2 regions of the Streptomyces sp. NPDC005728 genome follow, and region 2 is predicted to be linked to the other one. Evidence: riboswitches for the same ligand, from Rfam matches in the RefSeq annotation. Region 2 holds a riboswitch; the other holds the start of a gene.

Region 1 (5,185 bases), on a different contig from region 2:
GTCGGCGCGTGCGGTGCGCAGTTCGCCGGTCTGCGGGAAGGAGCCGATGGTGGTGGTCGGCAGCAGCGGCAGGCCGAGGTGGGCGCGTTGGGCGGCGGTCCGCTCGGCATAGGGCTGGGACCGGCGCGTGTCGGCCTGGGTGACGGCGGCGGCGCGGGATCGCACGGCCGGGTCGTGGGTGATGGGGGAGCCGGCGCGGGAGGCCAGGTCGGCGCGGTTGGCGGCGAGTTCGGCGGTGATCGTGTCGGTGCCCTGGGCGAGGCCCTTGGCGAGGGTGACGATCTCCCGCGTCTTCTGCTGCGCGAAGGCCAGCCAGCGCAGGATCTGCGGCTCGATGTCCCGCTCCGCCGAGGCGTCGAGGGGGACGTGCAGGAGGGAGCAGGAGGCCGCGACGTCGACCCGGTCGGCCAGGCCCAGCAGGGTGCCGAGAGTGGCGAGCGACGCCGACAGGTCGTTGACCCAGATGTTGCGGCCGTTGACGACACCGGCGACCAGGCGCTTGCCGGGCAGTCCGCCGACGGCGGCCAGGGCCTCCAGATTGCCGGCCGCGGACTCGGTGAAGTCGATGGCGAGGCCCTCGATCGGCGCCTTGGCCAGCACGGGCAGGGCCTCGCCGAGCCGGTCGAAGTACGAGGCGACGAGCAGCTTGGGCCGGTCGGTGAGGGCACCGAGGCCGCGGTAGGCGCGCTCGGCGGCGTTCAGCTCGGCCGGGGTGCGGTCCTGGACGAGGGCTGGCTCGTCCAGCTGGATCCACTCCGCGCCGGCTGCGCGCAGGTCGGCCAGGATCTCCGCGTACACCGGCAGCAGGCGGTCCAGGAGAGTGAGCGGGTCGAAGTCCGCGGCCACGCCGGGTGCGGGCTTGGCGAGCAGCAGGTACGTGACGGGGCCGACCAGGACGGGACGGGCGGTCAGGCCCAGGGCGAGGGCCTCCTTCAGCTCCGTGACCTGCTTGCCGGAGTCGGCGGTGAAGACGGTGTCGGGGCCCAGCTCGGGCACCAGATAGTGGTAGTTGGTGTCGAACCACTTGGTCATCTCCAGCGGCGCGACGTCCTGGGTGCCGCGGGCCATGGCGAAGTAGCCGGCCAGGGCGTCGGCCTCGACGGCGGCGCGGTGGCGGTCGGGGACCGCGCCGAGAGCGACGGTGGTGTCCAGGACGTGGTCGTAGGAGGAGAAGTCACCGGTCGGCACCTCGTGGATGCCGGCATCGGCGAGCTGCTGCCAGTTGGCGGCGCGCAGTTCGGCGGCGGTGGAGCGGAGGGCGTCGGCGCTCACGCGGCCCTTCCAGTAACCCTCGATCGCCTTCTTCAGTTCCCGGTTCGGGCCCTGGCGAGGGTAGCCGTACAAGGTGGCCCGTGCTGCCGCGGCTGCGGACTTGGTGGTCACGGAGATCTCCTTCGCGAGATGAATCCCTGAGATCCCGGGGACGGGACGAGAGCGCGAAGGGTTGACGCACCGGACGGCAGCGGCCAGGAGCCGTCCGTTCGGTGTGTACGCCGACCCGCCCTCGAGGTCACCGGGATGTCCGCGCACGAGTGGTTCGCACGCGGGCAGGTGGCAGGTCTTCGGACTCGCGGGCACGTCTCGTCGTACGAGACACCTACTGGCCGTCGCTTCCCAAGCCCGGTACCTCGGGCCCAGTGCGAATGACGGCGGTCGTTCCCGCTCACCGCTGCGGGGCAGTCCCGGATTCCCACCGGGTTCCCTCTTACGACATCCCGCCTGGCGGACGGGACGAACCAGCTGCACGGATCAGCTTACGGGGTGGCGCCTCGGAGGGGTGCAGGACATCCGTCATCCGGATGGTGAGGTGGGACACCCGGTGGCCCGGGCACGCGACAGGGCGGGAAGCGCCGCACATGCGCTTCCCGCCCTTCCCCTGTGACGCCGTCCGGGACCCTCACCCCGGCGGCGGGTGCGGGCCCCTCAGCCCGCGCTGTACCAGGTCCTCAGCCCTGGTCGTAGGTGTGGAACCCCCGTCCGGCCTTGCGCCCGAGCAGTCCCGCCTCCACCATCCGCTGGAGCAGCGGGGGAGGGGCGTACAGGGGTTCCTTGAACTCGTCGTAGAGCGACTCCGCGATCGAAGCGACGGTGTCCAGGCCGATCAGGTCGGCGAGTTTCAGCGGGCCCATGGGGTGGGCGCAGCCGAGTTCCATCCCGGTGTCGATATCGGCGGCCGAGGCGAATCCGGACTCGGCCATGCGGACTGCCGAGAGGAGATACGGGATCAGCAGGGCGTTGACGACAAAGCCCGCCCGGTCGTGGGAGTGGATCACTGTTTTGCCCAGCGTCCGGGTCGCGAAGTCCTCGACGGCGGTGATCGTCGACGGCGACGTGTGCAGGGACGTCACGACCTCCACCAGGGGCAGCACAGGGACCGGGTTGAAGAAGTGCAGTCCCACGACCCGGTCGGCGCGGCCGGTCGACATGCCGAGGCGCATCACCGGAAGGGAGGAGGTGTTGGTGGTCAGCACGGCTTCCGGGTCCTCGACGATCTTGTCGAGGGCGGCGAACACCTCGGTCTTGGCGTCCGGGTTCTCCACGACGGCCTCGACGACGAGTTGGCGGTCGGCCAGGTCCTCCAGGCTGCCGGTGAACACCATGCGGGCGAACGCGTCCCGCGCGGCGGCCTGTTCCAGCTTGCCCCGTCGTACCGCGCGCTCCAGCGATGCCGCCACTCGGTCCCGGGCGGCGCGGGCCGCGACGGCGTCCACCTCGCAGACCACGGTGTCCAGGCCGGCCCGCGCGCACACCTCGGCGATTCCGGCGCCCATCTGACCGCCGCCGACTACGCCGACCCGCCGGATGTCACGGCTCATGCCCCCGCCTCCGACCGCCGCACGAGGTGCCGGGTGTAGGCGTCCGGGGTGAAGAACTGCGGCAACTCGCCCGTCAGCGCGGTCCGTTCGAAGAGGTCTCGGATCTCGTCGACCGGCGCCCACGGGTACTCGGCGCCGAGTGCGACGACCTCGTCGTCGAGCAGCCGCAGGACCGTCTCGCGGTCGATCACCCGGTGCCGCAGCCACTGCCAGACCTGGACGCGGGCGATCTCGGCGGTGGCCGCGTCCTCCATGAGGCCGTAAAGGGCGACCGCGCCCTGCCCGCGCAACCAGGCGGCGAAGTAGCGCAGCGCGACGGCGATGTTGGTGCGCACGCCCTCGGGGGACGGCGGCCCGCTGATCCGTCGCACCGACAGCAGGTCCGCCGCCGTCACCTCCACGTCGTCCCGGGTGCGGTCGAGCTGGTGCGGCCGTTCGCCGAGAACGCTGTCGAAGACCTCGCTGCAGACGGGGACGAGGCCGGGGTGGGCGACCCAGGAGCCGTCGAACCCGTCTTCGGCCTCCCGTTCCTTGTCCAGCCGGACCTTGGCGAGCGAGGCCTCGTTCGCCGCCGGGTCCTTGCCGGGCACCTGTGCGGCCATGCCGCCGATGGCGTGGGCGTCGCGCCGGTGGCAGGTGCGCACGAGCAGTTCGGTGTAGGCGCGCATGAAGGGGGCGGTCATCGTGACCTTGGCACGGTCGGGCAGCAGGAAGTCGGTACGGTGGCCGAAGGTCTTGATGAGGCTGAACAGGTAGTCCCAGCGGCCTGCGTTGAGACCGGCGCTGTGCTCGCGCAGCTCGTAGAGGATCTCCTCCATCTCGAACGCGGCGGTGATCGTCTCGATGAGCACGGTGGCGCGGATCGTGCCCCGGGGGATGCCGAGGAGTTCCTGGGCGGTGACGAAGACGTCGTTCCACAGGCGGGCCTCGTAGCGGTTCTCCAGCTTCGGGAGGTAGAAGTACGGGCCGTACCCGGCGTCGATCTGACGCTGCGCGCAGTGGAAGAAGTACAGGCCGAAGTCGACGAGCGCGGCGGGCACCGGACGGCCGTCGAACTCCAGGTGCTCCTCGTCCAGGTGCCAGCCGCGCGGGCGGACCATGATGGTGGCGAGCTTTTCCCGGTCCGCGAGGCGGTACTCCTTGCCCTCGTCGGTCGTGAAGTCGATGCGCCGCTCGATGGCGTCGAGCAGGTTGAGCTGCCCGCCGATCACGTTGTCCCAGAGAGGGGCGGTGGCGTCCTCGAAGTCGGCCATCCACACCCGGGCACCGGAGTTGAGGGCGTTGACCGTCATACGGCGGTCCGGCGGGCCGGTGATCTCCACGCGGCGGTCGGTCAGGCCCGGGGCGGGCGGTGCGACGCGCCAGGACAGGTCGGAGCGCACGGCGGAGGTCACCATGGGGAAGTCGAGCGGGGAGCCCGATGCCAGTCGCAGGACCTGCCGGCGGCGCTCCTTGAGGAGTTCCCGGCGACGCTCCCCGAAAGCGGCGGCCAGCCGGCCGACGAAGTCCAGAGCGGCGGGCGTGAGGATCTCGTCGTGCCGGTGGCCGGCGGCGGCGAGGACGCGGACATGGTGAGTCAGTGCGGTGGTGGACATCGGCTTCTCCTGAGCGGTGGGAGCGGAGGGGGGACGGGGACGGTCGCCCGGCCCCTCCGCTCGGTCAGTGTGGCCTGGTGGCCTAGTGGAACTGCTCTTCCTCGGTGGAGCCGGCCAGCGCGGTGGTGGAGGAGGCGGGGTTGACGGCGGTGGAGACGAGGTCGAAGTAGCCGGTGCCGACCTCCCGCTGGTGCTTGACGGCCGTGAAGCCGTGGGCCTGCGCGGCGAACTCCTTCTCCTGCAGGTCGACGTAGGCGGTCATGCCGTGCTCGGCGTAGCCGCGGGCGAGGTCGAACATGCCGTGGTTGAGGGAGTGGAAACCGGCCAGCGTGATGAATTGGAACTTGTAGCCCATCGCCCCGAGTTCACGCTGGAACTTGGCGATCTGGTCGTCGTCCAGCGCCGCCTTCCAGTTGAAGGACGGCGAGCAGTTGTAGGCGAGCATCTGGTCCGGGTACTGCGCGTGGATCGCCTCGGCGAACTCGCGGGCCTGAGCCAGGTCGGGCGTACCGGTCTCGACCCAGATCAGGTCGGCGTACGGGGCGTAGGCCAGGCCGCGGGCGATGACCGGGGCCATGCCGCCCCGCACCCGGTAGAAGCCCTCGGCGGTGCGCTCGCCGGTGACGAACTCGGCGTCGCGCTCGTCGACGTCGCTGGTCAGCAGGTTGGCGGCGAGGGCGTCGGTACGGGCGATGATGACGGTGGGCGTGTCGGCGATGTCGGCGGCGAGCCGGGCCGCGTTCAGGGTGCGGATGTGCTGCGAGGTCGGCACCA
Region 2 (8,660 bases):
GCTCGACCACTCAATTCCTCGGAGGACTTCTATGGTTCTTGGTATCCCCAGCACAAGGACAGACAGCGCTCTATCCATTCGCGACCTACTCGCAAGCGGAGGCCGCTCCTACTCCTTCGAGTTCATGCCGCCGCGCAGTGCGGCGGCCGAATCCGGACTCTGGAACGCAATCCGCCGGCTCGAGAGCCTGTCGCCCACTTTTGTCTCGGTCACTTACGGCGCAGGCGGCTCGACACGAGGCCGGACCGTCAACGTCACGGGGCGGATAGCCCAGGAAACCACGCTCACCCCGGTCGCCCATCTCACCGCGGTCGACCACAGCGTCGCCGAACTGCGCAACATCCTCGGCCACTACGCCGACCAGGGCGTGCGCAACATTCTCGCCTTGCGCGGAGACCCGCCCGGCGATCCGCTCGGCCCCTGGACAAAGCATCCGCAAGGTGTGCGGTTCGCTGCTGAACTCGTCAGCCTGATCAGGGAGTCCGGGAACTTCTGCGTCGGTGTCGCCGCCTTCCCCGAGATGCACCCGCGATCCTCCGACTGGGAGAGCGACATCCGCCACTTCGTCGAGAAGTGCCGGGCCGGCGCGGACTACGCCATCACCCAGATGTTTTTCGACGTCGAGGACTACCTGCGTTTCCGTGACGGTGTAGCAGCGGCAGGATGTGAGACACCGATCATCCCCGAGATCATGCCGGTCACCACCATCCGCTCACTGCAACGCATTCCTACGCTCTCCACAGCCGCCTTCCCTGCCCAGTTGGCCGAGAGGCTGCTTGCCGCGCAGGAAGACCCCAAAGCGGTCAGAGCACTCGGCATTGACCATGCCACCGAGATGTGCCGCCGGTTGCTCGCCGAAGAGGCTCCCGGACTGCACTTCATGACCATGAACTTCTCGACAGTGACGACAGAGATCTATCAGAGGCTTGAGCTCCATGGATGAGCAAACTCCATACTCGCCCGTGGGAATCCGTCGGCCTTCACTGGTCGGGATCGTCAATATCACCACGGATTCGTTCTCGGACGGGAACAGGTTTCTGACCACACAAGCCGCGGTGGCGCACGCACACCGGCTGCGTTCGGACGGGGCCGACGTCATCGAACTCGGGCCTGCCGCGAGCCATCCGGGAGCCGAGAAGGTGACGGAGGCCGAGGAGATCAGACGGCTGGCCGACGTCATCGATCAACTGGTCGCCCAGGGCGTCCCGGTGTCGGTCGACTCGTACCAGCCCGCGACACAGTTGTTCGCCGCCGCGCGTGGCGCCACATATCTCAACGACATCCAGGGCTTCGGTGATCCCGCCCGGTACGAGGAGCTCGCCGACACCGGCTGCCGGCTCATCGTCATGCACTCCGTACAGCGTCACGGCCCCGCCACCAAGGTGCGGACCGACCCCACGCAGGTGTACAGAGGAATCGAGGAGTTCTTCGCCGACCGTCTGACCGCGCTGGAAGCGGCCGGCATCAGCCGCGACCGGCTGGTCATCGATCCGGGACTGGGTTATTTTCTCGGCAACAGCCCCGAACCGTCACTGCGGACCCTGGCCGGGCTCGAACGGCTGAAAGCGCGCTTCGACGTACCGGTGCTGATTTCCCCCTCCCGGAAGTCGTTCCTGCGGAAGCTCACGGGAAGCCCGGTTTCCGGGATCGGTCCCGCGACACTGGCGGCGGAACTGTATGCCGCGCGCAGTGGGGCGGACTACATACGCACTCACGATGTCGCCGCCCTCCGCGACGCGCTCAGGGTGTTCGAAGCCCTGGAGTCGGCCAAGGAGAGCGGCTGGTGATGCGGTGGTGAGCGTGCCGCTCGGCGCGCTGCGGATCGTTGATCTCCTCCAGCATGTGCATCACCGCTTCGTCGGCACCGCCGTGCAGCGGGCCGCACCCCGTCGAGTCCCGCACCCCGTGACGGCAGCGGACCGGAGCGATAGCGCGACCGGCCGTGGGTACCTCATGTCGCCCACCATGAGCGCATCGCTGCGTCAGGCCCGCTGTGGCGCGGACGTCGCCGTTGATTCAGGATGCCGGGTCCCGGTGACGGCGCAGCAGTTCAGCTATCGCGGTGATGGCGTCGGTGTTGCAGGTGTCCGGCTCCGTGGCCACTGAGCCGCCGCATGTCCGCAGGCACGCCCCCGGTACCCCGCCGTCCCGCTCGCGGCAGGCGTCCGGCGGGGCGGCGATCAGCCTCTCCAGGTCGTTCAGGAGCTGTTCGGTCCGTTTCGCCTGTTGACCGAGCACCCGTACGCGCGCGCTCTGACCGCCGATCTGCCGTCGGCTGGCGATCAGCTGCTCGTACTCCTCCGGGGTGAGAGCGATCGCCTCACGGCCGCCGAGGGTGATGTGGCGCGGCTGGGGATGTCTGGCCACTCGGTTCCTCCGCTCCTCGCCATGATGGTCCGCGTCTGATCGGCCGGCTTTCCTCTGTCATGCCAGTGATCCGATGCGCGTCGGTGTCCGAAGAACGCGAGAGGGCCCCCGGATGGTTCCGAAGGGCCCTCTGTTGTCCTGAAGGAGTCAGCGCGCGGCTGGAACTGCCTTCCCGGCCGAGACCGTCGCCGGCTTGGGGTTCAGCAGCCGTTCGGCCAATTCACCGAAGAGAAGGCCGAATCCGCCCCACAGAACGGCCTGAATGGCCAGAGCGGAGAGCCGGAACCGCCACAGCAACGCGGCCGGGAAGTCCTTCGGCACCTCGTTGACGACCGGCAGGAACTCATAGGCCAGACCGATCACGACGGCGAAGACCGCCACCGCGACCACCGTCGCCCACCAGGTACCCAGCGAGGGCGCGAGGCGCTTGCCCAGAATGGTGGCGGCGATCGCCAGGAGCACGCTGAGCAGCATCATCAGGAAGTACAGCGTCGTCCGCTTGCTGATGGTGTCCGGGTCACCGATCGACGGCGGGTTGGCCGGGTACTTCAGGAACGGCACGACGTACACGGCGAGGAGCGCGCAGCCGGACAGCAGCAGCGCGGTCGCCCGCGGGCTGAAGCGGCCGACGCGGCCGAGCGCGAAGCAGTAGGCGAGCGCTGCGATGCCGCCGAAGGCGACCCCGTAGATGAGGACGCCGGTGGCGAGGCCGGCCGTGGACTGCAGGGAGCGGGAGACGACTTCCATCTCGTGCTCGTGGGAGTGGGCGTCCTCGAAGCCGATCGCCTTGTCGACGCTCGGCTCACCGAGGAGGTAGGCGACGACGAGGGCGAGCACACCGGCGGCCAGGCCGGCGAGCATGCCCCGCACGAGGAGGTTTCTTACCGTTGCGGAGTTCATGGGTGTACGTCCCCTCGCGTCAGTGGCAGGGGAAGCCGAGGAGGTGGCGGGCGTCGTGCACCCACTCATGGACGTCCGTGCCGCTGAACACGGAGGTGGCGCCCTGCTCGGCGCCGACGAAGTACAGCAGGACAAGCATGAGGATGCCGAAGAAGACCGCCCAGGGTGCTATCGCCTTCAGCGGCAGCGTGGCGGGAATGGCGGGGGTGGTGGCTGTCGCTTGGGCGACGGACTGCGCCATGGCAGTACCTCCTCTGGGAGTTCGCGTCCCAACTCGGTGGTGCACAGGACGACGGCCACGGGTCTGACTCGCGAAACACCCTCCCTTCGGAAGGGTCCCGCACACAGTGGCGCGACCGTGCCGGATTCCCACCGGCTTCCGTCTCGCCGTCGTCGATATCGGACAGACCGTACCGCGTGTCACGAGCAGGGCCAAGGCCGCGTCCGTCCGCCCGGCGTGATCTTCCTCTCGCGCCAGGCGGACAGTCGTGTGGCCAGCCGTCCGCAGTCCGGACACGGCTCGGGAGAGCCACACACGGCGGCATCAATCATCAGGCCGGGCTAGCAGATCGTGGTGCGCCAAGTGGCGGTACGGCCCAGGCGACAGCCGGCCGCGGTGAGGATGTCGATCTGGCGGTCGAACTTGTGTCCGCGGATGGACACCCGGGCTTGCCCGATGGGGATCTCGGTTCGGACGACCAGCGGCCGCCCGAGCAGGGTTTCTTGTCATAACTGGTTTGTAATGCAAAGCTGATGGCGTGACAGACGCATCGGTGCCGTCTTCGGGCGCCCTTCACGAAGTCCTCGCCAGCCTCGGCGACTTGACCCGCCGAGTCCGCGCCGCTCAACGCGGCACCTGGTTCCCTCTGCTGCTACTCGGCGCGCTCACACTGGGCGGAGTCCTGGTCAGCCGTTTCACCTACCATGTCGAGACCGTTCCCTGCCCCGCGACCGACTCCGGGGCAGGCACCGACTGCACCCTGATCACGCAGGTCAAGCAGGGTGAGCCGTTCTACTGGCCCATCGGACTCGCCCTCGCCTACGTCGCGACGGCGTTCTTCTATGTCCGCCGCTCCCGTAACCGCGGAGTCGGTACCTCGGTCCGGCCGTACATCCTCACCGGGATCACCCTGCTCGGCCTGGTGACCGCCACCACGTTCTGGTCCATCCGTCAGGGGACTCCGCAGCCTGGCGACCCGATCGACCTCTGGGGCCTGCACCTCGACCCCACCTCCGGGACAACGGGGTTCATCGAACTGCTCACCGGGAACGTCACGGCCGTCGGACTGCCGCTGCTCGTACTCTCCTGGGTGGAACGCAGCCGTGCCCTGCTGGTGTTCACCCTGGTGTACCTGGCCATCTGTCTGATGCCGCTCGTCCCCGGCTGGCAGATGATCCCCGTCACCTCCCCCTGGTCCGCCCTGCCCCGCCTGGGCGTCCAAGCCCTGCTCCTCCTGCTCGGCGCCCTCGGTTTCCACCGGGCCGAGTTGTCCCGTCAGCACGATGCCTCGTGATCTCCGAGCCTGATCAACACCCCGTCAACGGCCTGAACGACGTGGTCCACCAGCGCGTCCGCCTCGGCATCCTCACCGTCGCCCACCAGGCACGCCGTGTCGAGTTCGGCTTCCTGCGCACGGCGCTCGGACTCACCGCCGGAAACCTCAGCCAGCACCTGGCCGTCCTGGAGAAGGCCGGTCTGGTCGACATCGAAAAGGGCTACGAGGGCAAGCGCGCCCGCACCTGGCTCTCTCTCACCCCTGCCGGCGACCGCGCCCTCCGGAACGAAGTCACCCAGCTCAAGCGGCTCATCCGCCAGATCGAAGAAGGCGGCGAGGGCTCAGGCCCTGAGTCCTAGCCCGGCCCTGGCAACCGCGTCCACCGCACCAACTCGCCCTGGAGCCGGGCGAACACGAACAGCGTGCCGGACACCATCCAAGATTCCTGGGGAGGACATGTGACCACCACGCCGGTCACCGTCAAATCGGACCTGACGCGCCGCCGCGTACTCACAGCCGCGCTGGCCGTCGGCGTCGGGGCCGCCGTGCCGCTCGGAGCGGCAGGTCACGCGTGGGCGGCGGCGACCGCTCCCGGCCCGATACAGCTCCATCTGCCCATGCCCACCGGACCGCACCCGGTCGGCACGGTACCGCTGCACCTCATCGACGCCTCACGTCCGGATCCCGTGGCCGGTCCCGGGCACTGTCGCGAGTTGATGGCCAGTGTCTGGTACCCGGCCCGGAGCGTCGGGCGGTATCCCCGGGCGCGCTACGCGTCCCCCGCCGTGACGCGGTCACTCCTCGCGGCGGCACGCTTTCCGGAGGACGTCGCGGTGGCGCCCCTCACAGCGGGCCACGAGGGCGCCCCCGTCCTGCGAACAGGCAAGCGCCTGCCCGTCGTCGTGTTCTCGCACGGCGCGCACAACCACCGTGCCGACACCACCATCGTGGTGCAGGAACTCGCCAGCCACGGGTACGTGGTGGTCACCGTGGATCACACCTACGACGCGATCAGCGAGTTCCCCGACGGCCGGCTCACCGTGCCTCTGGACAACCCGAATCTGACACCACGGGACTACGCCACGGATATCCGGTTCGTCCTCGACCGTATCGAGGAGCTCGCCGCGGGCCGCAACCCCGACGCGGACCACCACGTGCTGCCTGCTGGTCTCCTCAACGCCCTCGACCCGCACCGCATCGGCATGTTCGGCTGGTCGAAGGGTGCGACGGCGACCGCCCTCGCCATGTGCGAGGACCAGCGCATCAGGGCCGGACTGAGCTTCGACGGCCCGATGCAACCCATCATCACCACCGACCTGGACCGGCCGTTCATGCTGATGACCGCCGAATTCCCCCGGGCCACGCAGCCGAGCGTCACCGAGTTCTGGTCGCATCTGCGGGGATGGCGTTCCAGGCTGCGTTCGACTGCGTCGTGCTCGAAGGGTACGGGCTGTCGGAGACGTCGCCCGTCGCCTCGTTCAACACCCTGCAGGCACCCAGACCCGGCTCGGTCGGCACCCCGGTCCCGGGCGCCGAGATGCGGGTGGTCGGCAACAACGGCCAGGAGGTGCCGCACGAGGAGACCGGCGAGATCGTGATCCGCGGGCACAACGTGATGAAGCGCTCTTGGCGACGCCCCGAGGAGACCGCTGCCACGATCCGGGACGGCTGGCTGTACACCGGCGACCTCGGCCGGGTCGACCAGGACGGATACTTCTGGATCGTCGGACGCAAGAAGGACGTGATCATCCGGGGTGGCTACAACGTGTATCCCCGCGAGATCGAAGACGTGCTGTACGAGCACCCTGCGGTCGCCGACGCCGCAGTCATCGGCCTCACAGACCCCGACCTCGGTGAGGAGGTCGGGGAGGCAGTCGTTCTCAAGCCGAGCACCCGGACGACGGCCGAGGAACTGCGTGAGTACGTCAAGCGCCAGGTCGCCGCCTACAAGTATCCGCGGAAGGTGTGGATCGTGGACACCCTGCCCAAGGGACCCACCTGCAAGTTTCTCAAACGAAACATCGTCCTGCCGCCCGAGCCGGGCGGGCGATGAGACGGCTCGGTCGGGATGAGACTGCGATCTGTCCGACTGCCGAGCCGGGGAGTGAACGTGCGCCGACGCGGATGAGGGCCCCGTAATCGGGGTGCGCCTGGTGATCAACACAGCCGCGTTCTGTCCCCGAAGGGCCGGCACTTCGGCAGTGATCCGTGCTCGGATCCGTCGTGTCTCCCATCACCACCGTGACCCACCGGCCGGTGGTGTCATGCGCGTTCTGGCTCGTTGGTCTCCTCGTCGGCCGCGGTCCGGGTGCGACGGCGGCCCAGCAGGGCGCTTCCCGCAATCACCAGTCCGACGGCGGCAAGCCTGGCGACCTGGTAGTAGCCGGTCGAGAGATTCTCTGGGGTGCCGGGCAGCCGGAAGAAGAACCACGCCGCTACGAGCCCCCCGAAGACGATCAGTGCGACAGCGCCCGCCGTCCCGAGCCCCATCCACCAGGGCCCCAGCTCGTAACCCCGCTCGTCGGCCGGCTCAACGTCCTTGTCGCTCACGGTCTGTTCTCCTGTGCGAGTGGTGGGCGGTCGCGAGGGAAGACGCGGGACTGATACGGACGGTTGACCGAGCCGAACGATCCCTTCGGAGGGGCCGACGTCCCGCCGGTCGGCGAAGTACTCACACTCGTCCGCCCTCTTCGAGCGGGGATGGGATGACTCCCGCCGGGGTCGTGCCCGCAGCGCAAGCATCAGCAGTGCCATCAGTGGGACCGCTACGTCCGCGCAGCCCTCACCGGGTTTTCGGTATCGACCCCACTCGGGCATGAGGGCCACGAACCCACGGACCCTCAGCAGAAGGACGCCCCTGCACCAGCGGGTTCACCATGTCCGCGTCGTGCTCCCTGCTGCACGTCCCGCTCGGCGCCTCCGTGGAGCGGGACGTCGAGCCGCAGATTCTGCGCTGGCTCACCTTCGCCGAGCAGAAGACGCGAGATCGTCACGCTCGCCAAGGGCGTCGTCATGCTGTGGACTGCGGCTCAGCGCGATGACCGGGTCGTCCTCGCGGCGGCTGCCGGCGGGTGCGGGGACCGCGCAAGGCGAGCGCACGAGCACAGCGCGGCTCGGTGCAGTACCGCGTCACCGGTGCTGCGGGCGCCATTCGAAGAGCAGGATGGTCACGTCGTCCCGCAGTTGGTTGCGCTGGTAGTCAAGGATGGCGTGGATGAGCAGCCGCAGCACCTCGGCCGGGCGCTCGCCGGCGGCGTTGGAGCGGATGATGAAGTCAGTGAACCGGTCGAGGCCGAACTCCGCGCCGTCCGCGTCGCGAGCCTCCACGACACCGTCGGTGTAGAGCAGGACGCAATCGCCCGGTTCCAGTGTCGTCTCCTGGACCTGCCGGGCTGCCGGGGCGAGTGGGCCGGCCAGGCCGATCGGTGGCTGCGGGGTGCTGTCCAGTGCCCCGGTCAGCACCCGCTCGGCACGGATCAGCAGGGGTGGGGGGTGACCGCAATTGACCCAGCGCAGCACTCCGGTCTCGGCGTCGAGCCGGCACAGCACTGCGGTGCAGAAGTGGTCGGGCAGCCACTGGGCGAGCGCCTGGTCGACGGAGCCGACGACGTCGGCCGGGTCGCCGCCGGCGCGGCGGGCGTTGCGTGCCGCCGCCATGGCGACCGACGTGGTCAGGCCGGCGGTCAGATCGTGTCCCATGGCGTCGAGGATCATGGTGTGCAGGATGTTCTTGGCCACCGAGTGGTCGAAGGCGTCACCGGCGATGTCGTACGCCGGTTCCAGGACCGCGGTCGAGACACACCTGCCGCTGCCGATGGTGTGGGGTGGCAGGAAGGCCCGCATCATCTCGGCGGGCAACTGCATGGTCGCGGTGCGGGTGCGGGCGGCGAGCCAGTC

The links. Region 2 has a riboswitch for cobalamin ahead of ABZ471_RS46020 (CbtB-domain containing protein). Riboswitches for the same ligand answer to the same signal wherever they lie in the genome.
Region 1: it holds a riboswitch for cobalamin, as region 2 does, so the genes downstream of both, ABZ471_RS47460 (5-methyltetrahydropteroyltriglutamate--homocysteine S-methyltransferase) here and ABZ471_RS46020 (CbtB-domain containing protein) in region 2, are expected to answer to the same signal.

The regions. Positions count from the first base shown of each region.
Region 1 is NZ_JBEXYL010000216.1:45-5,229, forward strand. It holds partial or broken gene ABZ471_RS47460 (5-methyltetrahydropteroyltriglutamate--homocysteine S-methyltransferase) at 1-1,383, opposite strand, end outside; cobalamin riboswitch at 1,536-1,756, opposite strand; gene ABZ471_RS47465 (3-hydroxybutyryl-CoA dehydrogenase) at 1,947-2,816, opposite strand; gene aceB (malate synthase A) at 2,813-4,411, opposite strand; partial or broken gene aceA (isocitrate lyase) at 4,494-5,185, opposite strand, start outside.
Region 2 is NZ_JBEXYL010000179.1:756-9,415, reverse strand. It holds gene metF (methylenetetrahydrofolate reductase [NAD(P)H]) at 32-943, shown strand; gene folP (dihydropteroate synthase) at 936-1,787, shown strand; gene ABZ471_RS46035 (hypothetical protein) at 1,741-1,842, opposite strand; gene ABZ471_RS46030 (hypothetical protein) at 2,017-2,367, opposite strand; gene ABZ471_RS46025 (CbtA family protein) at 2,515-3,267, opposite strand; gene ABZ471_RS46020 (CbtB-domain containing protein) at 3,287-3,508, opposite strand; cobalamin riboswitch at 3,545-3,694, opposite strand; gene ABZ471_RS46015 (hypothetical protein) at 4,089-4,781, shown strand; gene ABZ471_RS46010 (transcriptional regulator) at 4,778-5,122, shown strand; partial or broken gene ABZ471_RS46005 (acetylhydrolase) at 5,381-5,704, shown strand; gene ABZ471_RS46000 (AMP-binding protein) at 6,166-6,816, shown strand; gene ABZ471_RS45995 (hypothetical protein) at 7,026-7,313, opposite strand; gene ABZ471_RS45990 (PP2C family protein-serine/threonine phosphatase) at 7,893-8,660, opposite strand, start outside.